DNA from 4 places in the Streptomyces sp. NBC_01216 genome. Region 2 is predicted to be linked to each of the others. Evidence: riboswitches for the same ligand, from Rfam matches in the RefSeq annotation. Region 2 holds a riboswitch; each other region holds the start of a gene.
The links. A riboswitch is a leader RNA that binds a small molecule or an ion and turns the genes downstream of it on or off. The one in region 2 is predicted to bind cobalamin.
Positions count from the first base shown of each region.

Region 1: it holds a riboswitch for cobalamin, as region 2 does, so the genes downstream of both, OG393_RS31790 (acyl-CoA thioesterase) here and OG393_RS09740 (ribonucleoside-diphosphate reductase subunit alpha) in region 2, are expected to answer to the same signal.
Region 3: it holds a riboswitch for cobalamin, as region 2 does, so the genes downstream of both, cobN (cobaltochelatase subunit CobN) here and OG393_RS09740 (ribonucleoside-diphosphate reductase subunit alpha) in region 2, are expected to answer to the same signal.
Region 4: it holds a riboswitch for cobalamin, as region 2 does, so the genes downstream of both, OG393_RS25850 (cobalamin biosynthesis protein) here and OG393_RS09740 (ribonucleoside-diphosphate reductase subunit alpha) in region 2, are expected to answer to the same signal.

Region 1 is NZ_CP108677.1:6,992,293-6,997,042, reverse strand. Features, by position in the region: gene scpA (methylmalonyl-CoA mutase) at 1-1,789, shown strand, start outside; gene meaB (methylmalonyl Co-A mutase-associated GTPase MeaB) at 1,794-2,780, shown strand; cobalamin riboswitch at 2,910-3,117, shown strand; partial or broken gene OG393_RS31790 (acyl-CoA thioesterase) at 3,246-3,578, shown strand; gene OG393_RS31785 (DM13 domain-containing protein) at 3,724-4,281, opposite strand; gene OG393_RS31780 (NAD-dependent epimerase/dehydratase family protein) at 4,437-4,750, shown strand, end outside.
Region 2 is NZ_CP108677.1:2,325,099-2,329,848, forward strand. Features, by position in the region: gene mctP (monocarboxylate uptake permease MctP) at 1-417, shown strand, start outside; gene OG393_RS09730 (hypothetical protein) at 552-1,148, shown strand; gene OG393_RS09735 (GNAT family N-acetyltransferase) at 1,187-1,675, shown strand; cobalamin riboswitch at 1,729-1,853, shown strand; gene OG393_RS09740 (ribonucleoside-diphosphate reductase subunit alpha) at 1,983-4,352, shown strand; gene OG393_RS09745 (ribonucleotide-diphosphate reductase subunit beta) at 4,352-4,750, shown strand, end outside.
Region 3 is NZ_CP108677.1:3,696,683-3,701,432, reverse strand. Features, by position in the region: gene cobN (cobaltochelatase subunit CobN) at 1-2,182, opposite strand, end outside; cobalamin riboswitch at 2,221-2,357, opposite strand; gene OG393_RS16235 (cobalamin biosynthesis protein CobG) at 2,401-3,708, shown strand; gene OG393_RS16230 (precorrin-8X methylmutase) at 3,705-4,358, shown strand; gene OG393_RS16225 (precorrin-2 C(20)-methyltransferase) at 4,355-4,750, shown strand, end outside.
Region 4 is NZ_CP108677.1:5,769,639-5,774,388, forward strand. Features, by position in the region: gene OG393_RS25845 (cobyric acid synthase) at 1-846, opposite strand, end outside; gene OG393_RS25850 (cobalamin biosynthesis protein) at 843-1,805, opposite strand; cobalamin riboswitch at 1,838-1,960, opposite strand; gene OG393_RS25855 (hypothetical protein) at 2,132-2,353, opposite strand; gene OG393_RS25860 (inorganic phosphate transporter) at 2,375-3,637, opposite strand; gene OG393_RS25865 (alpha/beta hydrolase) at 3,972-4,750, shown strand, end outside.

The DNA.
Region 1 (4,750 bases), 4.7 Mb from region 2:
TCCGCGTGTCACCGGAGACGTCGGCATGGCGGGTGTCGCCATCGACTCGATCTACGACATGCGGACGCTGTTCGACGGCATCCCACTGGACAGGATGTCCGTGTCGATGACGATGAACGGCGCCGTGCTGCCCGTCCTCGCGCTGTACATCGTGGCGGCGGAGGAGCAGGGCGTACCGGCGGACAAGCTGACCGGGACCATCCAGAACGACATCCTCAAGGAGTTCATGGTCCGCAACACCTACATCTATCCGCCGAAACCGTCGATGCGGATCATCTCCGACATCTTCGCCTTCACCTCGCAGCACATGCCGCGCTACAACTCCATCTCCATCTCCGGATATCACATCCAGGAGGCGGGGGCCACGGCCGACCTGGAGCTGGCGTACACGCTCGCGGACGGAGTGGAGTACATCCGCGCGGGCCGGGAGGCCGGACTGGACGTGGACGCGTTCGCGCCGCGCCTGTCGTTCTTCTGGGCGATCGGCATGAACTTCTTCATGGAGGTCGCCAAACTGCGCGCGGCCCGGCTGCTGTGGGCGAAGCTGGTGAGGCAGTTCGACCCGCGGAACGCCAAGTCGCTCTCCCTGCGTACCCATTCGCAGACCTCCGGCTGGTCGCTCACCGCGCAGGACGTGTTCAACAACGTCACCCGCACCTGTGTGGAGGCGATGGCGGCCACCCAGGGCCACACCCAGTCGCTGCACACCAACGCCCTCGACGAGGCCCTCGCCCTGCCGACCGACTTCTCCGCCCGCATCGCCCGCAACACCCAGCTGCTCCTCCAGCAGGAGTCGGGCACCACCCGGGTCATCGACCCCTGGGGCGGCAGCGCCTACGTGGAGCGGCTGACATACGACCTGGCCCGCCGGGCCTGGCAGCACATCGAGGAGGTCGAGGCCGCCGGCGGCATGGCGCAGGCCATCGACGCGGGCATCCCGAAGCTGCGTGTGGAGGAGGCCGCCGCCCGCACGCAGGCCCGGATCGACTCCGGCCGGCAGCCGGTGATCGGTGTGAACAAGTACCGCGTGGACGGCGACGAGGAGATCGACGTCCTCAAGGTCGACAACTCCTCCGTGCGCGCCCGGCAGATCGAGAAGCTGCGACGGCTGCGCGAGGAACGGGACGAGCGGGCGTGCCTGGCCGCGCTCGACGACCTCACCCGGGCCGCCGGAGGTTCGGGGAACCTGCTGGAGCTGGCCGTGCGGGCCGCTCGGGCGAAAGCGACGGTGGGTGAGATCTCCGACGCCCTGGAGAAGGTGTACGGACGGCACGCGGGCCAGATCCGTACGATCTCCGATGTGTACCGCAACGAAGCCGGGGAGTCCCCGTCCGTGGAGAGCACGCGCGCCCTGGTGGACGCCTTCGAGGAGGCCGAGGGCCGTCGCCCGCGCATCCTGGTCGCCAAGATGGGCCAGGACGGGCACGACCGCGGCCAGAAGGTGATCGCCACGGCCTTCGCCGACCTGGGCTTCGACGTGGACGTCGGTCCCCTCTTCCAGACCCCGGCGGAGGTCGCCCGACAGGCCGTCGAGGCGGACGTCCACATCGTGGGCGTCTCCTCGCTGGCGGCCGGACACCTCACGCTCGTGCCCGCGCTGCGGGAGGAACTCGCCGCGGAGGGCCGCGAGGACATCATGATCGTGGTCGGCGGAGTCATCCCGCCCCAGGACGTGCCCACCCTCCTGGAGATGGGGGCGGCCGCCGTCTTCCCGCCCGGCACGGTCATCCCCGACGCGGCAGCGGACCTCGTACGCCGCCTGGCGGCCGACCTGGGGCACGGCCGCTGACCCCATGGCCATCGACATCGACACGTACGCGAAGGGTGTCCGGGAGGGGAGGCGCGCGCTGGTCGCGCGTGCCATCACCCTGGTCGAGTCCACCCGCCCGGACCACCGGGCCCTCGCGCAGGAGTTGCTGACCGAGCTGCTGCCGCACAGCGGCCGGGCCCGGCGGATCGGGATCAGCGGCGTGCCCGGCGTGGGCAAGTCCACCTTCATCGACACCTTCGGCACGATGCTGACCGGCCTCGGGCACAAGGTGGCGGTGCTCGCCGTGGACCCGTCCTCCACCCGCACCGGCGGCTCGATCCTGGGCGACAAGACCCGTATGGAGCGGCTGGCGGTCGACCCGGCTGCGTTCGTGCGGCCCTCCCCCACCGCCGGCACCCTCGGCGGTGTGGCCAAGGCGACGCGCGAGTCGATCGTGGTCATGGAGGCGGCGGGGTACGACGTGGTGCTGGTGGAGACCGTGGGTGTAGGGCAGTCGGAGACGGCCGTGGCGAACATGGTCGACTCCTTCCTGCTGCTCACGCTGGCACGCACCGGGGACCAACTGCAGGGGATCAAGAAGGGTGTCCTGGAGCTGGCCGACGTCGTGGCGGTGAACAAGGCGGACGGGCCCCACGCGACCGACGCGCGCGCCGCGGCGCGGGAACTGGCGGGCGCGCTGAGGCTGATGCACGGCCGGGAGGCGGTGTGGACGCCGCCGGTCCTCAGCTGCAGCGCGCGCGAGTCGACCGGCCTGGAGGAGATCTGGGAGCGCCTCGAAGGGCACCGCTCGCTCCTGGACGCGGCGGGCCGGCTGGCCGCCCGGCGCCGGGACCAGCAGGTGGACTGGGCCTGGACGATGGTGCGTGACGAACTGCTGGGCCGGCTGCACGCCGATCCCGCCGTACGGGCGCTCACGCCGGAGGTCGAGCGCCAGGTACGGGACGGGCGGCTGACCGCGACGCTCGCGGCGGAGCGCATCCTGAGCGCCTTCCGGGAGGGCCGGGCCTGAGCGCGGCCCTCCCGGTGGCCCTACCTGCCGGGCGGTCACCGCCCGGCACGTAGGGTGGTGCCCGCAGCTGGTTCGCCCCGCTCCCCCCTGCCTCCGGCACGGGGGCCGCCGGGCGTCGACACGATCCGGGAGCGAAGCCCGCTCTTCGGTACTTCCGGATCGCGAGAGGGAACCCGGTGGGAATCCGGGACTGCCCCGCAGCGGTGAGCGGGAACGACCGCCGTCATACGCACTGGGCCCGCACCGGCCCGGGAAGCGACGGCCACTAGGTGTCCCCCGGTCGACCCCGGTGGACGTGCCCGCGAGTCCGAAGACCTGCCGCTGCCCGCGCGCCGGTACCCCGTGCGCGCGGCCCAGCACCGCCGCGACTCGCGAAGGAGAGTTGACGTGGCCGATCGCACCGTCTCCCGCCCCGCACGTACGACCAAGACCCCGGATGACTCCCGGGTGGTCCTCGCCCACATCATGAGCGACCACGACACCAACCTCTACGGCACCATCCACGGCGGCGTGATGATGAAACTCATCGACGACGCCGCGGCGGCCGCCGCCGGACGCCACGCGGACGGTCCGGCCGTGACCGTCTCGGTGGACCGGATGACGTTCCTGGCTCCGGTGCGGGCCGGGGACCTGCTGAGCGTCGAGGCCGGGCTGGAGCGCGCCGGTCGGACGTCGATGACCGTCGGCGTGCGTGTCACGGCCGAGCGGTGGAACAGCTCGGGGCCCGCCACCGAGGTCGCCACGGCGTTCCTGACCTTCGTCGCGATCGACGCCGACGGCTCACCGCGTGCGGTGCCGGTACTCGACGTGGCGCTTCCCGGACTGTCCTGACGGACCCGTCGGGCCGCGACGGCGGACCGGTTTGCCGTCCGGCGCGCGCGGGACGCGTCCCCGCCGGCGGGCCGGACGGCGCGCGGCCGTCCGGCGCGGGAGACGCGGCCCGTCAGGTCCGTACGAGACCCGCGGCGCCGAAGGACACGTCGAACCGGTCGCACCAGATGCTGACGCTCGGGTATGCCTCCCAGTCCACGTCGGCGGGCAGCGGATAGTTCTGGTCGCCCTTGTTGCCCTTGAGCTTGCCGAGGCTCACGTGCTTGCCGTCGTCGAAGACGCGCCAGCCGTCCTTCCCTTCCTTGACCGGTGCGTCACTCAGCCACACGCGGAGGTCCGGGCCGCTGGAGGTGTCCAGACCTTCGAGGCGCAGCACCGGGGTGCCGTCCGACAGGCGGACGATCTTCGCGGTGCCGCTGGTGGCGTGCTCGTGGCTGATGAAGGTGCCCTCGGCGAGGGTGACCGGGCCGGCGGCCGGTGTGGTCTGCGGGGACGAGGGGGCCTCGGTCGCGGCGGGCGGCGCGGCCGGCGCGCTCGCGGAGGGCAGCGCCTCGTGCACGGTCTCGTCCACCCACAGCGCCCAGGGCTTGAACCACACCAGCCCGGCGGCGACCGCCACAGCCACGACCGCCGCCCCGGTCCACCACCACTTCCTCGTGACGCGCCCCACGGCGCACCTCCTCGTCCACTCGTTCCGTTCCGGATGTCTCTTCGGCCATCCAACGCGAACACGGGCCCGGACGGGAGGGCCACGGTGATGACGAAACGCTTACGGCGCGGCGTGGGCCGCTCCGCCGCGGCCCTTCGTTCCGTAGCGTCCCCGCCATGCGTGTACTTGTCACAGGAGGAGCCGGGTTCATCGGCTCGCACATCGTCACGGCACTGGGCAGGGCGGGCCACGAGCCGGTCGTCCTCGACGCGCTGCTGCCCAGCGCGCACCCGACCGCTCCGGAGCCGCCGCCGGGGGTGGAGTTCGTGGGCGCCGACGTCAGGGACGCGCCGAGCGTCCGGGCGGCGCTGCGCGGCGTCGACGCGGTCTGCCATCAGGCCGCCATGGTCGGCCTGGGCAAAGACTTCGCCGACGCGCCCGCGTACGTGGGCTGCAACGACCTGGGCACCGCCGTGCTGCTCGCGGCGAT
Region 2 (4,750 bases):
CTGACCATGGACAAGACCGTGGCGATCAACTTCCAGCTGCTCGGCGGCATCTGGATCCTCCAGACCCTGCCGGCACTGGTCGGCGGCCTGTTCACCCGCTGGTTCCACCGCTGGGCCCTGCTGGCGGGCTGGGCGGTCGGCATGGTGTACGGCACGGCGGCGGCCTACGGCGTGGCGAGTCCGACACAGAAGCACTTCGGCGGCTCCTCCGCCGAGATCCCCGGCATCGGCGAGATCGGCTACATCGGCCTCACCGCCTTCGTGCTCAACGTGGTGGTGACCGTCGTCCTGACCTTCGTCCTCAAGGCGGTCAAGGCTCCCGAGGGCGTGGACGAGACCTCTCCCTCGGACTACACCGCGGACGCCGGCGAGCCGGGCGTGCGGGCCGAACTGGCGAAGGCCGGCCCCGGCCGCTGACCCGCGCCGTCGCCCGCGAGGCGCCGGAGGCCGCCGCGATCCCCCACGGAATCACGCGGCGGCCTTCGTCACGCACAGACATACGCACAGGCACGCGCATACGCATACGCATACGCATACGCAAGGATGTTCGCATGAGAACCGTCCCGCGCCTCGCCCACCTCGCCGTGGCACCCCTCGCGCTCGCCCTCACCGGCTGTGGTACGGAGCGCCTCGGCGCCTCGCCCCCCGACCACGCTGAACTCGTGGCACGCGCCTCGGCGGCCCAGACCCGTGTCGAGCACGTGTACGTCACCGAGGCGGAGGGATTCACCCTCGCACGGCAGTCGGCGGGAGTCATCGGCGACGACGGCTTCCGGCTCACGTACGTCGCGAAGGACGGAGCGCGGCTCACCCTGTCCGCGGAGCGGCAGCCGTTCACCGACAAGGACTGCTCCGCTCCGTCCCAGGGCGAGACCTGCGCGCGGGAGGACGGGAGCTGGTACCGCCACTCCGCGTACGGACACACCTACGTGCGCAACGAGGGCGCGCTTCGCATCACGCTCGGCGCGCCGCTCTCGGTGTCCAGGGAGACACTGCGTGAGACCGCCGCGCGGGCCCACCGCGCCGACGACGCCGAACTGGACGCCGTGCTGCCCGAGGAGACCGGCCCCCGGATACCCGTCGAACGCGGAGACCTGCCGCCCGAGGGCGACGGGGCGCCGGACAACTCGGTGGGCGTGGGCGGGTGACGGACATCGGACCACACCGATGGGACATCAGGATCCGAGTGGCACGGCCCGAGGAGTACGAGGCTCTGGGCGAGCTCACCGCGCGGGCCTGTCTCGACGACGGGCACCTCGACTTCGGTGTGCACGACGCGTACCTCGATGTGCTGAGGGACGTGCCCCGGCGGGCCGCCGAGGCCGAGGTGCTGGTCGCACTGGACGGCGCGGGCCGGCCGGCCGGGGGCGTGACCTTCGTCTCGGGCCCCACCAGTCCGTGGGCCGACATCGCCCGGGAGGGCGAGGCGGAGTTCCGGATGCTCGCCGTCTCCGCGGACGCCCGTGGCCGGGGCGTCGGAGAGTCGCTCGTTCGGGCCTGTGTGGAGCGGGCGCGGGCGACACCGGGATGCCGACGCGTGGTGCTCTCCACCCAGCCGGGCATGACCTCCGCGCACCGCGTGTACGAGCGGCTGGGCTTCGTCCGCACCCCCGGACGGGACTGGGAGCCGATCCCGGGACTGGTGGAACTGCGCACTTACGCCCTGGAGCTGTGAACAGGTAGCGACACAACATGTGGGGGGTGTCCTGCGGGGCGCCCCCCACATGTATGCTCATGCTCGCTGTCGCCGCAGGGGAATCCGGTGGAAGTCCGGAACTGTCCCGCAACGGTGTGCTTTTGGCGCTTTCGTCCGCCAGGTGAGTCCGAAGACCTGCCGACAGCGCACCCGGTCCGTCCGTTCCGGGTGCCACAGACGTCCGGGCCTCGCGGAGTGGGCCGGCGGCGGCACACCCCTGCCCGTGGGTGCCCGTCTGCCCGCCTTCCCCCCGTCGGCCCCGAGCCGAGCGAGGGAGAGCCCCCACGTGACCATCGCGCCCGCCGATCCGGCCACAGCGATCGAGAGCGACGGACCCGGGACCGTGCTGCTGCGGACCCTGACCGACCTCACCGCCGATCTCCCCGACGCCGACCCCGGCAGAATCGCCGCCGCGGCGCTGCGCGGCCGGAACGCCGGTTCGGACGAGGCGGAACTGCGCGAGCTGGCCACCGAGGCGGCCGCCGGCCTGATCGCCGAGGACCCCTCCTACTCCCGGCTCGCCGCCCGGCTCCTGACGATCACCATCGCCGACGAGGCGGCCGGCCAGGGGGCGGTGTGCTTCTCCGCGTCCGTCGCCGTCGGCCACCGCGAGGGCCTGATCGCCGACCGCACGGCCGCGTTCGTCCGGTCGCACGCCGGGCGGCTCGACGCGGCCCTGGACCGCTCCGCCGACGACCGCTTCGGCTACTTCGGCCTGCGGACCCTCTACTCGCGCTACCTGCTGCGCCACCCGATCACCCGCAAGGTCATCGAGACCCCGCAGCACTTCATGCTGCGGGTGGCCGCCGGACTGGCCGAGGACGGCTCGGAGCGGGCGCTGGACGAGGTCACGTCGCTCTACGGGCTGATGAGCCGGCTCGACTACCTGCCCTCCTCGCCCACGCTGTTCAACTCCGGCACCCGTCACCCGCAGATGTCGTCCTGCTACCTGCTCGACTCGCCGCAGGACGAGCTGGACTCGATCTACGACCGCTACCACCAGGTGGCGCGCCTGTCGAAGCACGCCGGCGGCATCGGTCTGTCGTACTCGCGCGTCCGCGCCCGCGGTTCGCTGATCCGCGGCACCAACGGGCACTCGAACGGCATCGTGCCGTTCCTGAAGACCCTGGACGCCTCCGTCGCGGCCGTGAACCAGGGCGGCCGGCGCAAGGGCGCCGCCGCCGTCTACCTGGAGACCTGGCACGCGGACATCGAGGAGTTCCTGGAGCTGCGCGACAACACCGGTGAGGACGCCCGGCGTACGCACAACCTGAACCTGGCGCACTGGATCCCGGACGAGTTCATGCGGCGCGTCGACGCCGACGCCGAGTGGTCGCTGTTCTCCCCGGCCGACGTGCCCGAACTGGTCGACCTGTGGGGCGAGGAGTTCGACGCCGCGTACCGCCGCGCGGAGGCCGCGGGCCTGGCTCGCAAGACCATGCCGGCCCGTGACCTGTACGGCCGGATGATGCGGACCCTGGCCCAGACCGGCAACGGCTGGATGACCTTCAAGGACGCGTCGAACCGCACCGCCAACCAGACGGCGGAGCCGGGCCACACGGTCCACTCCTCCAACCTCTGCACGGAGATCCTGGAGGTCACGGACGACGGCGAGACGGCGGTCTGCAACCTGGGCTCGGTCAACCTCGGCGCCTTCGTGGACCTGAGGTCAGGCGACATCGACTGGGAGCGGCTCGACGAGACCGTCCGTACCGCCGTCACCTTCCTCGACCGCGTGGTGGACATCAACTTCTACCCGACCGAGCAGGCCGGCCGGTCCAACGCCCGCTGGCGGCCCGTCGGGCTGGGCGCGATGGGCCTCCAGGACGTCTTCTTCAAGCTGCGGCTGCCCTTCGACTCCACCGAGGCCCGTGCGCTGTCGACGAGGATCGCCGAGCGCATCATGCTCGCCGCCTACGAGGCCTCAGCCGACCTCGCCGAGCGCAACGGCCCCCTGCCCGCCTGGGACAAGACCCGGGCCGCCCGGGGGGTGCTGCACCCGGACCACTACGACGTGCGGCCGAACTGGCCGGAGCGCTGGACCGCGCTGCGCGAGCGCGTCGCCGCGGTCGGGATGCGCAACTCGCTGCTGCTGGCCATCGCGCCGACGGCGACCATCGCCTCGATCGCGGGCGTGTACGAGTGCATCGAGCCGCAGGTCTCCAACCTGTTCAAGCGCGAGACGCTGTCCGGCGAGTTCCTCCAGGTCAACTCCTACCTGGTCGACGAGCTGAAGCGGCTCGGCGTGTGGGACGCGCAGACCCGTGAGGCGCTGCGCGAGTCCAACGGGTCGGTGGCCGGCTTCGGCTGGGTCCCGGACGAGGTGCGCGAGCTGTACCGGACGGCCTGGGAGATCCCGCAGCGCGGTCTGATCGACATGGCGGCGGCCCGGACCCCGTTCCTCGACCAGTCGCAGTCGCTGAACCTGTTCCTGGAGACGCCGACGATCGGCAAGCTGTCGTCGATGTACGCGTACGCCTGGAAGCAGGGTCTGAAGACCACCTACTACCTGCGGTCCCGTCCGGCGACCCGCATCGCCCGCGCCGCCCAGGCGTCGGCGGCCGCGTCCGCCCCCATCCCCGTCCAGCAGGCCGCCGACCCCGACGCGGTCGCCTGCTCCCTGGAAAACCCCGAGTCCTGCGAGGCCTGCCAGTGATGTCTTCCCAGAAGAACCTTCTCGACCCGGGCTTCGAGCTGACGCTGCGGCCCATGCGGTACCCGGACTTCTACGAGCGCTACCGGGACGCGATCAAGAACACGTGGACGGTGGAGGAGGTCGACCTCCACTCCGACGTCGCCGATCTCGCCAAGCTCACGCCGGGCGAGCAGCACATGATCGGCCGGCTGGTGGCGTTCTTCGCGACCGGCGACTCGATCGTCGCGAACAACCTGGTGCTGACGCTGTACAAGCACATCAACTCCCCCGAGGCGCGGCTGTACCTGTCGCGGCAGCTCTTCGAGGAGGCCGTGCACGTCCAGTTCTACCTGACGCTGCTCGACACCTACCTGCCCGACCCGGAGGACCGTTCCGCCGCGTTCGACGCCGTCGAGAAC
Region 3 (4,750 bases), 1.4 Mb from region 2:
CCTTCGCCTCCGCGTCGTCGGCGGTGGTGCGCGTCGCGGCCGACTCGTCCAGGCCGAGTGCCTCGCGCAGGCCCGGGAGCGCCTGGGTGCCGCCCCATATCTGCCGGGCCCGGAGGATCGACAGGACCAGGTTGACCCGCGCCTCGCCCTCCGGCGCTCCGCCGAGGACGTGCAGACCGTCCCTGATCTGCGCGTCCTTGACCTCACAGAGCCAGCCGTCGACGTGCAGCAGGAAGTCGTCGAAGCCGTCGTCGTCGGGCCGGTCGTCCATCCCCAGGTCGTGATCGAGCTTCGCGGCCTGGATCAGCGTCCAGATCTGGGCACGGATCGCCGGGAGCTTCGACGGGTCCATGGAGGAGATCTGCGCGTACTCGTCGAGCAGCTGCTCCAGGCGCGCGATGTCGCCGTACGAGTCGGCGCGCGCCATCGGCGGCACCAGGTGGTCGACGAGCGTCGCGTGGACCCGGCGTTTGGCCTGGGTGCCCTCGCCCGGGTCGTTGACGAGGAAGGGGTAGACCAGCGGGAGGTCGCCGAGCGCCGCGTCCGGGCCGCAGGCCGCCGACAGACCCGCGTTCTTGCCCGGCAGCCACTCCAGGTTGCCGTGCTTGCCGAGGTGGACCATCGCGTCCGCCCCGAAGCCGCCGTCCTCGGCGCGTGCCGCGATCCAGCGGTAGGCGGCCAGGTAGTGGTGCGAGGGCGGCAGGTCCGGGTCGTGGTAGATCGCGATCGGGTTCTCGCCGAAGCCGCGCGGCGGCTGGATGAGGATCAGCAGGTTCCCGCGGCGCAGGGCGGCGAGCACGATGTCGCCCTCGGGGTTGCGGGAGCGGTCGAGGAACATCTCGCCGGGCGCGGGGCCCCAGTGTTCCTCGACGGACGCGCGGAGTCCGGCCGGGAGGGTCGCGTACCAGCGCTTGTAGTCGGCGGCCGGGATGCGGACCGGGTTGCGCGCCAGCTGCTCCTCGGTGAGCCAGTCCTGGTCGTGGCCGCCGGCCTCGATCAGGGCGTAGATCAGCTCGTCGCCGTCGCCGGAGACCACGCCGGGGAGGTCCTCGACCGGGCCGAAGTCGTAGCCCTCCGCGCGCAGTCTGCGGAGCAGCGCCACGGCCGAGGCGGGCGTGTCCAGGCCGACGGCGTTGCCGATCCGGGAGTGCTTGGTCGGGTACGCGGAGAGGACGAGCGCCAGCTTCTTCCCGGCGTTCGGGATGTGCCGCAGGCGGGCGTGGCGCACGGCGATCCCGGCGACGCGGGCGGCGCGTTCGGGGTCGGCGACGTAGGCCGGCAGGCCGTCCTCGTCGATCTCCTTGAAGGAGAAGGGGACGGTGATCAGGCGGCCGTCGAACTCGGGAACGGCGACCTGGCTCGCCGCGTCGAGCGGGGACAGTCCCTCGTCGTTCTCCTCCCAGGCCGAGCGGGACCCGGTGAGGCAGAGTGCCTGGAGGATCGGGACGTCGAGAGCGGCGAGCGCACCCGCGTCCCAGGACTCCTCGTCGCCGCCGGCCTGGGCCTCGGCGGGCTTGGTGCCGCCGGCGGCGAGCACGGTGGTGACGATGGCGTCGGCGTCGCGGAGCCGGTCGAGCAGTTCGGGCTCGGGGGCGCGCAGGGAGGCGACGAAGAGCGGACGGGCCTGGGCGCCCGCGTCCTCGATCGCCTCGCAGAGCGCGGCGACGAAGCCGGTGTTGCCGCTCATGTGGTGGGCGCGGTAGTAGAGCACCGCGATGGTCGGGCCGTCGGTCGTGCGCGGGGTGCGCTCCAGCGGCCCCCAGGTGGGGGCGGCGGCCGGGGCCTCGAAGCCGTGGCCGGTGAGCAGCACGGTGTCGGAGAGGAAGCGGGCCAGCTGCTCCAGGTTGTCCGGGCCGCCGTGCGCCAGGTAGGCGTGGGCCTCGGTGGCGACGCCGATCGGGACGGTGGACGACTCCATCAGCTGGGCGTCGGGGGCCTGCTCGCCGGAGAGCACGACGACGGGCCGCGGCTGGTCCTCGGCGAGCAGGGCCCGCAGCCCGTCCTCCCAGGCGCGCAGGCCGCCGAGGAGGCGGACCAGCACGAGGTCGGCGCCGTCGAGGAGACCGGGCAGGTCGCCGAGCGGGAGGCGGGCGGGGTTGGCGAAGCGGTACGCGACCGGGCCGCCGGCCGCGCGGGCGCTGAGCAGGTCGGTGTCGGAGTGCGACAGCAACAGAATTCGCATGCGAGCGCAGGCCTTCCTCGGGGTTGTCCGCGCCCCGGGTGGTCGTGTGGACGGCGGGAGTTCCTGACTCACCGGCTCCGTCTTCGGAGCCGGCTCACAGTGGCGGGACCGCGCCGGATTCTCACCGGGCTTCCTCCCCGGGGTCCTGGGACCCCATGCCGTCTGCATAGTAGATCCTGGCCGCCCGGCGCAGGGATGGCGGCCGGAACGACGTGGGTATGCTCGCCGCCATGCCGCCCATCCCACCCCCCCTTCCCGACCGGGGCGAACCGCCCGTGCGGGACCGGGGCGACGCCTGCCCCGGGGCGCTCCGGCTGCACGCAGCCGATGACGGTCTCCTGGCTCGACTACGCCTGCCCGCCGGCGTTCTGACGTCACGTCAGGCGCATGTTCTGGCGGACGCGGCGGAGACTCTGGGCGACGGACGGATCAGTGTCACGTCCCGGGGGAACGTGGAGCTGCGGGGCCTCTCCGAGGGCTGCGACGCCCGGCTGGCGGAGCTGCTCTCGGCCGCCGCGCTGCTGCCCTCCTCCGCGCACGAGCGGATCCGGAACATCGTCGCCTCGCCGCTGGCCGGGGTGGACGGAATCGGCGGCGGGAACGTGCAGTTGTGGGCACGCGAGCTGGACGGCCTGCTCTGCGGGCAGGACTGGACGACGGCGCTTTCCGGACGTTTTCTCTTCGCTCTGGACGACGGCCGCGGGGACGTGGCGGGGCTGGGCGCGGATGTGACCTTGTTCTCAACGTCCCGGGCTGACGGCGACGCGCTGGTCCGGGCCGGAGCCCGGACCGTCCGGGTCGCGGGCTCCGACGCGGCCCGTGCGGCGCTCGCCGCCGCCGGCGCCTTCCTCGCCGCCGCGCGCGCGGCGGGCACCGGGGCCTGGCGCGTCCGGGAACTCCCGGCGGGAGTGGAGCCGGACCTCGCGGGCGCCCTCGTCCGCGCGGGCGTCCCCGCGCGGCCGGCGGCCCCGCACACTCCCACGACCCCGCCCGGCTCCGCCGGTCCCCGCCCCGGTGTGCTCGGCGACCCGGCGACCGGGAGGTACGCCGTATCCGTCGTCGCGCGGCTCGGGCGGCTCACCGCCGCGCAGCTCCGTGCCCTCACCCCGGACGGTGCCGCCCCCGGTGAGCTGCGGCTCACCCCCTGGCGCGGAGCCGTCGTGACCGGGTTCCCCGGCCGTCCCGCCGCCGAGGCGCGCCTCGGCGCGCTCGCCGGGGCCGGTCTGCTCACCCGCGCGGACTCCCCCTGGCTCGACGTGGGCGCGTGCACCGGGCGGCCCGGATGCGCCAAGTCGCTCGCCGACGTCCGGGCGGACGCGACACCCGGCACGGACGGGGGCGGTTCACCCGTCCGGTTCTCGGGGTGCGAGCGGCGCTGCGGCCACCCGACCGGGGGGCCCGGCGAGTGGGTCGACGTCGTCGCCACCGCCGACGGCCACTACCTGGTGGACGGGCGCCCCGTCCCGCGTACAGACCTCCCCGACGCCGTCGCGGCGGCCCGCCGCCCGTCCACACCCACGAGATGAGCGAGAGCAACAGGATGTTCGACTACGAGAAGGACGGGGCGGAGATATACCGCCAGTCCTTTGCCACGATCCGCGCCGAGGCGGATCTCGCGGGTCTGCCCGCCGACGTCAGCCAGGTCGCGGTGCGGATGATCCACGCCTGCGGCATGGTCGACCTCGTCCGGGACCTCGCCTACTCGCCGGGGGTCGTCTCCCGGGCACGCGCCGCCCTGCGCGCCGGCGCGCCGATCCTCTGCGACGCCCAGATGGTCGCCAGCGGCGTCACCCGCAAGCGCCTGCCCGCCGGCAACGACGTGGTCTGCACGCTCTCCGACCCCGCCGTGCCCGCGCTGGCGGCCGAGCTGGGCACCACCCGCAGCGCGGCGGCCATGGAGCTGTGGCGCGACCGCCTCGAAGGCTCGGTCGTCGCCATCGGCAACGCGCCCACCGCCCTCTTCCGCCTTCTCGAGATGGTCGGGAAGGGCGCGGGGCGTCCCGCCGCCGTCCTCGGCATCCCGGTCGGCTTCATCGGCGCCGCCGAGTCGAAGGACGCGCTGGCGGCACAGGACCTGGGCCTCGACTACCTCGTCGTCCGGGGCCGCCGCGGCGGCAGCGCGATGACCGCCGCCGCCGTCAACGCGATGGCGACCGAGGAGGAGATCCAGGCATGAGCGGCAAGCTGTACGGCGTGGGCCTCGGCCCCGGCGACCCGGACCTGATGACGCTGCGCGCCGCGCGGGCCATCGCCGAGGCGGACGTGGTCGCCTACCACTCGGCCCGGCACGGCCGCTCCATCGCACGGTCGATCGCGGCCGGGCACATCCGCGAGGACCACATCGAGGAGCGGCTGATGTATCCGCTCACCGTGGAGGCCACGGACCACCCCGGCGGCTACCGGGGCGCGCTGGACGACTTCTACGAGGAGGCGTCGGCGCTCCTTGCCGCGCACCTCGACGCCGGGCGTACGGTCGCCGTGCTCGCGGAGGGCGATCCCCTCTTCTACGGCTCGTACCAGCACATGCACAAGCGTCTCGCGCACCGCTTCGACACCGAGGTGATCCCG
Region 4 (4,750 bases), 3.4 Mb from region 2:
GGCGGCCAGCGCGTCCACGTCCGTGAAGTTGGACATGAGGGGCACGGCGCAGACCGCGACCCGCAGTACGTCCTCGCCGACGGGCGGGGCCACGACCGACTCGCGGACCGCGCCGCGCATCGAGACCCGCAGCCCGTCCTCCTCGTCGATGCCGAGCCCGTGGGCGTAGGGCAGAACGCCGAAGGTCCGGCGTCCGGTCAGCCCGTGCAGCATGTCGAGCCCCGGCTCCAGCAGCGTGACGTCGCCGCGGAACTTGTTCACCAGGTAGCCCGCGATCAGTTCCTGGTCCTCCGGTGCCAGCAGGGCCGTCGTGCCGAAGAACTGGGCGAACACCCCGCCCCGGTCGATGTCGCCGACCACGAGCACCGGCAGTCGCGCGGCGCGCGCGATGCCCATGTTCACGATGTCGGTGCGCCGCAGATTGATCTCGGCCGGACTGCCCGCCCCCTCGCAGATCACGGCGTCATACGTGCCCCGCAGCTCCTCCAGGCACGCCAGGACCGGCTCGAAGAGCTCCTTCTGCCGTCCCCCGTGATAGCCGCGCGCGCTCAGCTCGCCGACCGGCCTGCCCATCAGGACGACCTGGCTGGAACGGTCGCTGCCGGGCTTCAGCAGCACCGGGTTCATCAGGGCCGTCGGCTCCACTCGCGCGGCCTGCGCCTGCATGGCCTGCGCCCGCCCGATCTCCGCGCCCTCGCGGGTCACGAAGGAGTTCAGGGACATGTTCTGGCCCTTGAAGGGGGCCACCTTCACGCCCCGGCGGACCAGCCAGCGGCAGATGCCGGCCGTGACGACGCTCTTTCCCGCGTCGGACGTGGTCCCGGCGACCAGCAGTCCGCCCCTCATATCAGCCTCCGCTTGATGGCACCTATGATCATCCGGCCGCCCGCGCAGGTCACCAGCGTCAGCGCGGTCACCCGTCGCGAGAGCCGTACGGCCCGTTCGATGTCGGCGACCTCCACGTCCCGTCCGGGCGCGTTCAGCGCGGGCCGGTGCTCGACCCGTCCGCCGTACGAGAGCGTCCCCCCGAGCCGTACGCCGAGCGCCCCCGCGAACGAGGACTCCACCGGACCGGCGTTCGGGCTGGGATGCCGCCCGGCGTCGGCCCGCCAGGCGCGCAAGGACCCGCGCGGGTCGCCGCCGGCCACCGTGGCGAGCGCGGCGGTCAGCCGGGCCCCCGGCCAGCCGGCGACGTCGTCCAGCCTGGCCGAGGCCCAGCCGAAGCGCCGGTGACGCGGGGACCTGTGGCCGACCATGGCGTCCAGGGTGTTCACGGCCCGGAACCCCACCAGGCCCGGGACACCGGCGGCGGCGCCCCACACGAGCGCCCCCACGACCGCGTCGGAGGTGTTCTCGGCGACGGACTCCACGACCGCGCGGGCCATCGCCGGGCCGTCCAGGGAGTGCGGATCACGCCCGCACAGGTGCGGCAGCCGTTCGCGGGCGACCTCCAGGTCCCCGGCGGCCAGGGCGCCGCCGATGGCGCGGGCCTCCCGGCCCAGGGTCGTCCCGCCGACGACGGCCCACACGGTGGCCGCGGTCAGGGCGACGGACGCGGCGGGCCGGTCCCGGACGGCCCGCGCGGCCAGCGCTCCGGCCGCCGCGGCGCCTCCGGCGCAGAGGGCGGTGTGCAACGCGCCCCAGCCGCGGTGGTCGTGCCACAGAAGACGTTCGACGGTGCCGGCGAACCGCCCGAAACCGGCGACCGGATGGCCGCGGCGGGGGTCGCCGACGAGCAGGTCCGCGGCCAGACCGGCGGCGGCGCCGTACGCGAATACACCGGTGGCTGCAATGCGGCCAGGCATGGCGCTGTGTCCTCACTCAGGGTCCGCGCCCTGGCTCGACGTGACCGACGGCGAGAGTTCCTGGCTCCCGGGGAGGGTTCCCCGGTCACAGTGGCGGGACCGCGCCGGATTCGCACCGGGCTTCCTCTTCTGCCGCCGTCATGGCCCCGGAAGTCCACCACGCTGCGCGAACACCCGTCAACTCACCCTTGACCTGCGGCGGGACAGTGTGCGAAGCCCCACAGCCGACCCGCGCACAGGAAGGGCGGCGCGGCCCGTACGCACAGGACGGCCGGGCGGGCCGCACCCGAAGGTGCGGCCCGCCCGGCCGTCGGTGCTCGCCGCCGTCAGGCGACGATCAGATAGATGCCGTACGCGACGGCCGCCGCGCACAGGGCGAAGCAGGCGTAGGCGCCGGTGCGCGCCAGGGCGGCGGAGCCGCCCTGTGCGGCGGCCTGCTCCTGCTTGGAGAGGCCGACGATGCCGAGGGTGAACAGGCCCACGAGGGCGACGGTCGCCACGAGGCTGACTCCGAAGACGGAGCCGAGAGCTGCCCAGTCGATCTTCATGCGTGCGTGTCCCTTGGTTCCTTAGACCGCCGCGGCGGGGGCCGCGGGGGCTGCCGGGTCCGTGGGGGCCGGCGCGGGGATGGTGGTCTTGAGCTCCTCGGCCGCGGCGACCGCGGTTCCGGTGGGCGGCGGGGTGACGGCCGCGATCGCGGTGGTCACGACACCGGCGGGCTCGTCGTCGAGGTCGTCCGCGGTGACGTTGCTGTGGTCGACCGGCTTGCGGCGGGACAGGGCCCAGATGACGCCCGACCCGGCGACCAGCAGGATCGCGACGACGACGATGCCCCAGGTGCCCTGCTTGGTGAGGAACTCGGCGCCGGCGCCGACCAGTCCGGCGGCGGGCAGGGTCAGGCCCCAGGCGACGAACATCCGGGTCGCGGTGGACCAGCGGACGACACCGCCCTTGCGGCCGAGGCCCGCGCCCATCACGGCACCGGAGCAGGACTGCGTGGTGGAGAGGGAGAAGCCGAGGTGGGAGGAGGCCAGGATGACCGTGGCCGCGCTGGTCTGGGCGGCGAAGCCCTGCGGCGGCCGGAGGTCGGTCAGGCCCTTGCCCATGGTGCGGATGATGCGCCAGCCGCCGAGGTAGGTGCCGAGCGCGATGGCCACACCGGCCGCGACGATGACCCACATCGGAGGGTTGGAGCCGGGGACGAGGACGCCGCCGGTGACCAGGGCGAGGGTGATGACACCCATGGTCTTCTGGGCGTCGTTGGTGCCGTGGGCGAGGGAGACGAGGCCGGCGGAGGCGATCTGCCCGGCACGGTAGCCCTTGGCCGTGGCCTTCGCGTCGGTCCGGGAACCGATCCGGTACGTCAGCCTGGTGGCCGCCCAGGCGGCCAGTCCGGCGACGACCGGTGCGGCGATCGCGGGGAGCAGGACCTTGGTGACGACGGTGCCGCCGTTGACCGCGGACCAGCCGGCCGACATGACGGCCGCGCCTATGAGGCCGCCGAAGAGAGCGTGGGAGGAGCTGGACGGAAGTCCGAGCAGCCAGGTCAGCAGATTCCAGAGGATGGCACCGACGAGCGCCGCGAAGATCACTTCGGTACGAATGCCCTGTTCGTTGATGATCCCGCCGGAGATCGTCTTGGCGACCTCCACGGACAGGAACGCACCGACCAGGTTGAGCACGGCGGACATGGCCACCGCCGTCTTGGGCTTGAGGGCACCGGTCGAGATGGTCGTCGCCATCGCGTTGGCGGTGTCGTGGAAACCGTTCGTGAAATCGAACACGAGAGCTGTCACGACCACAATCGCGAGCAGCAGCGTGATGTGTTCCATTTACCCAGGCAATCGTTTGACGTCAGTGGCTCGTCGAACGTAGGCAACCTGGGTGAACGGAAGGTGAACTGAGTCGGTCGGTGTGGTGTCCCCAACAGGTTCCGCGCGTTCCACTTAGTGCTCCGGAGGTCCGGCCGTCCACGATGTTCCCCACGCAAACCCGGGTAAGCCCTGCCGTAAGGGGACGGTTCCGCCCCCTCCGGGCCGTGGACGGGACCGCCCCCACGTGGGGAGGCGTGGAAGTGACCCGCGTCACCACGGCGAGGCCCCCGCGGACACCCCGGACGACGGCGGTCCGGTGGCACCCCGCCCACGGACTGCCGACACTGGGAGCGTGCGCCCGGCTACAGCGACGGCAGCGGCCGTCACCACACTGATCGGTGCCGGCGCGGCCGCGATCGCGGCCGGCCGGTACGCCGGCGACGTCGCCCTCAGGGTGCCGTCCGGACGACCGCTGCCCGGCGATCCCCGGCTCACCGTGCACGCCACGGAGCCGGACCGGGTCACCCTCACCAGGAGCCTCGTCTCCCTGCGCCCCGGTACCTACGGACTCGACGGCCCGGGGGTCCACGCCGTCGTCGGCCCCGTCCTCGACCGGGTCCCGCACTCCGCCGACACCGTCGTCCGCCGCCTGGAGCGGGTCGAGTACGGGACCCTGGAGCCGGGCACCCGCGTCCGCCTCGACCCCGCCCTGCACACCGGCACGCCGAGGTCGGCGCTCGGCGTCGACTACGAGGACGTCGAGATCCCCGGTGAACTCGGCCCACTGCCCGGCTGGCTCGTCCCCGGCCCCCGGCCCACCTGGGTCGTCGCCCTGCACGGCCTCGGTACCACCCGGCACCAGCCCCTCAACCTGGTCCCCTTCCTCAGTCGCCGGCAGATCCCGGTCCTGATCCCCGCCTACCGCGGGGACGAGGGCGCCCCGCCACCCCCGGACGGCCTCGGCCGCCTCGGCGACTCCGAATGGCGCGACGCCGACGCCGCCGTCCGCTACGCCGTCCGCCGCGGCGCGCGACACGTCGTCCTGTGCGGCTGGGGCACCGGCGCCACGATGGCCTTGCACGCCGCCGCCGACTCCGGCGTACGGGACGCGGTCCGCGGGCTCGTCCTGGA